DNA from 2 places in the Paenibacillus sp. SER-28 genome. Region 1 is predicted to be linked to the other one. Evidence: predicted binding sites of a transcription regulator. Region 1 holds the regulator's gene; the other holds the start of a gene.
What was found. Region 1 encodes Rex, which represses fermentation and respiration genes when NADH is low (regulators of the CRP and FNR family bind a similar motif). Its sites were predicted from a motif close to TTGTGAAATATTTCACAA; they were not measured.

Region 1 (3,200 bases):
GCGAGTGGGCAATTCCGCAGTAAATCATTACAATTTTATGCGGTGCCCGTCGATGTGAGCCGCCAGTTGAAAGAAATGTTTTTTGACAAAAAAAGAAGCATTATTCTGACGTCTGCTACCTTATCGGTAGATAAGTCGTTTCAGTACATGATCGATCAGCTCGGCTTGCAGGAAGCCGCAGATCAAGAGCGGCTGATGACTTCGCAGCTCCCGTCACCCTTTAATTACAGGGATCAGGTGCTGCTGGTCATTCCACGGGATTTCCCAAGCGTGAAGGGCAGTGTAGGAGATGCACACTTTGTAGATATGCTCGTTAGCTCTCTAGGAGCGACTGCTCAGGCGACGCGGGGGAGAATGCTCGTTCTGTTTACTTCCTATCGGATGCTCCGGCAAGTGTATGAGCCGCTCAAAGAGGCCTTAGCATCCAGCGAAATTACTGTGCTGGGACAAGGTGTGGACAGTGGGAGTCGCAGCAAGCTAACCCGCCGTTTTCAGGAAGCCAAAGCTTCTGTATTGCTGGGAACCAGCAGCTTCTGGGAAGGCGTCGATATTCCGGGGAAGGCTCTGACTTGTCTGGCCATTGTTCGCTTGCCATTTCAACCGCCGAATCACCCGTTGCTGGAGGCAAAAAGCGAGCTGCTCCAGCAGCAGAAGAAGAATCCATTTATGAAGCTGTCTGTACCACAAGCGGTCATTCGCTTCAAACAGGGATTTGGTCGGTTGGTTCGTACAGCGAGCGACCACGGGGTCGTTATCGTTTACGATACGCGTGTGATCGAATCCTATTACGGAAAGCACTTTTTGTACTCGTTACCGGGACCAAAAATGGAGCATATGCCATCGGAGCAAATGGTGCCCCGCATCGCCGAATGGCTCCAATCCGCCCCGGAGACCGAGGCATAACGGACGGACACTAAGTATGTTCGTTACAATTAGGGGGAGCAAGTATGAAATCAGATAAAATTTCAGAGGCTGTCGTACGGAGGTTACCCGTATATTTACGTTATCTGAATGCACTTCACAAACGGGAGGTGGCTACGGTCTCTTCTCAAGAGTTGGGACAGAGGCTAGATTTGAACCCGGCCCAAATCCGTAAAGATCTCGCCTATTTTGGAGATTTTGGTCGGAAGGGTATCGGTTATGATGTTTCTTATCTAATTGAGAAAATACGCCATATCCTGAAAATCGATCAGCAAATTAATGTAGTATTGGTCGGAGCGGGTAATCTGGGGCAAGCCCTTTCGAATTATAACGCTTATTTAAAAGACAATATGAAGATTGTAGCGGTATTTGATGCGTTTCCGGATAAGGTAGGGACCAAGATCAATACATTGGTCGTGCAACCGATGGATGAACTGGAAGCGACTGTGAGAGAAAAAAACATTCGAATCGGGATTATTACCGTACCTGATTTTGAAGCACAGCACGTGGCTGACAGGCTTATTGAGAGCGGAATTGGAGCGATCCTGAACTTTGCACCGACTACTCTCAAGGCACCGGCCAACATTCGGATTCATGCCACAGACTTTACAACTGATTTGCTTAGCCTCGCTTATTATTTGGAGGACGGAAAGGAAGAAACACAATATGACAGTGAATAAATGGATGATTAAAAACGGCTCTTTTGCCGTAAATGGACCAGAAGCTGGGGTAATCCATGGTTTTATGATTGTGGAAGATAGCCGCATTACTTACATTGGCGAGACTTTGCCTTCGGGTGAGGAAGAGACGGAAGCGATCGATGGTAAGGGGCTTTTGTTTTTACCTGGTCTGATTAATACTCATGGTCATGCGGCGATGTCTCTGCTGCGTGGGCATGGAGATGACTTGGCACTTCAAGTATGGCTTCAGGAAAAAATGTGGCCTATGGAAGCCAAGTTTACATCTACGGACGTGTACTGGGGTACGTCGTTGTCTGTGCTGGAAATGCTGAAAGGTGGAACAACGACCTTCCTGGACATGTACGATCATATGGATGAGGTGGCTCGTGTGGCTGAAGAGTCAGGTATTCGTGCAAGTCTGATGCGTGGAGCAATTGGACTATGTTCGGAGGAAGAACAGCGAATCAAGCTGGCTGAGGCCGTGACTTTTGCGCGTAACTGGCATGGTAAAGCAGACGGGCGTATTACAACGATGATGTCACCGCATGCGCCATACACCTGTCCACCTGCGTTTATTGAAAAATTCGTACAAGCTGCGCATGATCTGGATTTGCCGCTGCATACGCACATGTCTGAGACGATCGCCGAAGTGGAGCAAAACGTACGTGACTACGGTTTGCGTCCAGTTGCACACTTGGATAAGCTTGGCTTTTTCTCCCGTCCTTCGCTTGTTGCCCATGGCGTTCATTTGAATGACGAAGAAATAGCTTTACTGGCTGAACGTGGTGTAGCGGTTTCGCACAACCCAGGTAGCAACTTGAAGCTGGCAAGTGGTGTGGCAAGAGTGCCTGAATTGCTGCGTGCAGGGGTTACCGTTTCTCTCGGAACGGATGGTCCTGCCAGTAATAATAACCTGGATATGTTCGAGGAAATGCGTCTGGCAGCACTTATTCACAAGGGTGTATCTGGTGACCCTACGGCAGTTCCTGCGAGTGAAGCGCTGCGTCTGGCAACAGAATACGGTGCAAAGTCAATTGGTTTAAAAGAAGTAGGAGCGTTGGCAGCAGGCAACAAGGCTGACTTTATCGCGCTGGATCTGAATCAGGCACATTTCTTGCCACGTACAGATCTTATTTCCCATGCGGTATACTCAGCAAGCGCCAAAGACGTGGTTCACGTATGGGTAGACGGTCGTCAGGTTGTGAAAAACGGCGAATGCCTGACTATGGACGAGGAACGCATCAAACATGAGGCACAAGCCGCCTTTGAAGGGCTGCTGTCGCGCTAATTCAGGTGTCACATCCCCTTAGAGAGGAAGCACGGGTTTGAAAAATAAGAAAAAGTGGATAGCGGTCGCCATTTTGGCCGTAATACTGATCCTGGTCAGCATTTTCTGGTATTATTCCTATGTTACTCAAGACCAGGTGGCTGAGAAAAATGCCGCTATCATTAAGGCCAAGCAATCAGGTGGTCTGGTTAGCACGACTCAAACATGGAAGTCTGTGTGGGATCAGGTATATTGGGTGGTTCAAGGGAAAAATGCACAGAATGAAAATATAATGGTGTGGGTTCCTTTTCAAAAAGTGGAAGGACAACCTA
Region 2 (3,200 bases), on a different contig from region 1:
TAAGCAACAATTGCTGGGCTCGATTATAGGTTGGAATGATGATGCTGTAGCGGATAGCCAATATGATCTCCCCCCCCCACCATTCTTATTAGAAAACGCTTGAACAAGATAAATAATAACAATGTATTCAAGGATTTTAGCCTGGTCTAGTCAAACATCCCTCCAGGTTCGAAACAGGCTTGGTCTTATTACCGATATTAAGGTGGGGATTCTGTATCTTCTGCTGTTTTGCAGGTACGTTCAGTGGTGTTATGTATGTGTAATCATGGTATTATGCATAGAGATGTAAAGTAAAAGCGAGGGCGCTTCCTATCCGCTGAAAGCCCACTCAGCATACAGAAACAAACATGAGATGAAATGGGCAAGTTATGGTAAACTATATAGAGTTATAGAAGACCTGAAAGAGGAGTACTATATGACACAATTTGTCTATAAGCAAATTATTGACGATCTCAAGATGAAAATTTTTGCTGGAAAGTTTGCAGATATGAGATTGCCAGATGAACGTAGTCTTAGTGAGACTTACCAGGTTAGTCGTAGTTCAATTAAACGTGCTCTGACTAAAATGGAGAATGTCGGAATTATTTTCAAAAAACAAGGTTCCGGGACATTTATTAATCCATTATACATAAGAAATGAATCTATCTTTAACTACGAAGGCTCTAATCTAGGAGTCACTGATAATTTTCAAATGCATGGTAAAAAGCCAAAAATCAAAGTATTGAGTTTTGAGGTCATTCCGCCAACAGAAGAGTTACAGCGCGATTTGTTCTTGGAGACTCATGATTTTGTTTACAAAATTGTTCGCTTACGTCTGTTTGATGATGATCCTTTTATGATTGAAACGGGCTATATCCCCATTAAAATTGTCCAGAATTTAAATCAGACCATTATCGAGGGGTCCATTTTTAATTATTTGGAAGACTCGCGGAACTTGGCCGTCACCAAATCTTTTTTATCCATTTTTGCAGAACCGTCCCAAGAGAATGATCAAAAGCTGCTACATTTAAATGAAAACGAGCCTGTAGGTATTATGGAAGGTGTGTTCTTTTTAGATAACGGTACGCCATTTGAGTTTTCTCATATGCGATTTCATTACAAATATTTGAAATTTAATACCTTTGTATCGGTTCACTAATGATAAGACTGGAGAATTCTCCGGTCTTTTTTTTTATGGTTTTGAGAAAAGGATTGGAGCCTGCGTTTGCCTCGTTTATTGCAAATTTTATTGGTTTATACTTCTATATATTTTAATGTAAGAGCTTTTTTACTGTCTTTTTAATTTATATTTCATAGTATGTTCAAAATTTCACAAAATTGGACCGTATCACTTGTGAAAAAGGTTGAATTTAATCGGCGTAGCGTTATGATGTACATGTAGATGAAATTTCCGGAAATAAATTACAAACAAAACTACTTAGGGAGTGGACACCATGTCGTTATCACCCGTGTTAGCAGATTATTCATCTAAAACATATTTAGAAAAACTTGATGCATATTGGCGTGCAACGAACTACATTTCGGTAGGTCAGCTGTATTTAAAAGATAATCCTTTGTTGAGAGAACCTTTAAAAGATTCAGATGTGAAGGTTAAGCCTATTGGACACTGGGGCACAATTCCGGGCCAAAACTTTATTTATGCACATCTAAATCGTGTTATTAATAAATATGATTTGAGCATGCTTTACATTGAAGGTCCTGGTCACGGCGGCCAGGTTATGGTTTCAAATTCTTATCTGGATGGAAGCTACACTGAAATCTATCCGCAAATTACACAAGATATCTCAGGGATGAAGAAATTGTTCAAACAATTCTCTTTCCCTGGCGGTATTGCTTCACATGCTGCTCCTGAAACACCTGGATCTATCCATGAAGGTGGAGAATTAGGCTACTCCCTTTCTCATGGTGTAGGTGCCATTCTGGATAATCCTGATCTGATCTCGGCTGTTGTTATTGGTGATGGTGAAGCTGAAACAGGCCCATTAGCCGCTTCGTGGTTTTCTAACCGATTTATCAACCCCATCACGGATGGTGCAGTACTACCAATCTTGCACTTGAATGGTTTTAAGATTAGTAACCCGACGATTATGTCTCGTCAATCAAAAGAAGAATTGACCTCATACTTTAAAGGTTTGGGTTGGGAGCCGTTCTTTGTTGAAGGTGAAAATCCGGATCACATGCATCCAGAAATGGCGAAAGTATTGGATACGGCCATCGAGAAGATTGAAGCTATTCAAAAGAATGCGCGTGAAAATAATGACCTTACTCGTCCGGCTTGGCCGATGATTGTATTCCGTTCACCTAAAGGCTGGACGGGTCCGAAGGAATGGGACAACGTGCCGAATGAAAATTCATTCCGTGCCCATCAGGTTCCAATTCCGGTTGATCAAAAAAATATGCAGCACGCACCTGCTTTGTTAGAATGGCTGAATAGCTATAGACCAGAGGAATTGTTCGACGAAAACGGTCGTTTAAACCCTGAGCTTGCTGAAATTTTGCCTACAGGCGATAAACGCATGGGAATGAACCCTGCAGCGAATGCGGGTAACCTCATTAAAGACTTGATATTACCGGATTTCCGTAACTATGCGCTGGATAATTCCGTACCTGGTAAAGTGATTGCGCAAGATATGTCGGTTTTAGGGAAATACGTTAAAGATGTGGTTCTTTTAAATGAAGAAAATCGTAATTTCAGAATCTTCGGACCGGATGAAACGATGTCTAATCGCTTGGCTCCTGTTTTTGAAGTAACCAAACGCCAATGGATGGACCAAGTTATTGAACCTAATGATGAATTCTTATCATCCTATGGCCGCGTAATTGATTCTCAATTATCCGAACACCAAGCTGAAGGATTGCTGGAAGGTTATGTATTAACAGGTCGCCATGGTTTCTTTGCAAGTTACGAAGCCTTCCTGCGTGTGGTTGACTCGATGATCACCCAGCACTTTAAGTGGCTGCGTAAAGCAACGGATCAAGGATGGCGTGCAGATATCCCATCACTGAATGTCGTAGCAACTTCAACGGTGTTCCAACAGGATCATAATGGGTATACACACCAAGATCCAGGTTTGTTAGGTCATTTGGCTGATAAAAAACCAGAATTTATTCGGGAATATCTGCCAGCGGATGCCAATTCATTGTTGGCTGTTTTCGACACCATTTTAAACGACCGTCAAAAGATCAATTTGATTGTTTCG

Region 2: a site for Rex is predicted at 1,298-1,315, ahead of ACUYLD_RS20500 (phosphoketolase family protein). Genes of this name have one in related genera too.

The regions. Positions count from the first base shown of each region.
Region 1 is NZ_JBRECM010000002.1:471,168-474,367, forward strand. Features, by position in the region: gene dinG (ATP-dependent DNA helicase DinG) at 1-903, shown strand, start outside; gene ACUYLD_RS07595 (redox-sensing transcriptional repressor Rex) at 948-1,601, shown strand; gene ACUYLD_RS07600 (amidohydrolase) at 1,588-2,889, shown strand; gene ACUYLD_RS07605 (cell wall elongation regulator TseB-like domain-containing protein) at 2,927-3,200, shown strand, end outside.
Region 2 is NZ_JBRECM010000010.1:160,474-163,673, reverse strand. Features, by position in the region: gene ACUYLD_RS20510 (glycosyltransferase family 2 protein) at 1-61, opposite strand, end outside; gene ACUYLD_RS20505 (GntR family transcriptional regulator) at 416-1,138, shown strand; gene ACUYLD_RS20500 (phosphoketolase family protein) at 1,434-3,200, shown strand, end outside.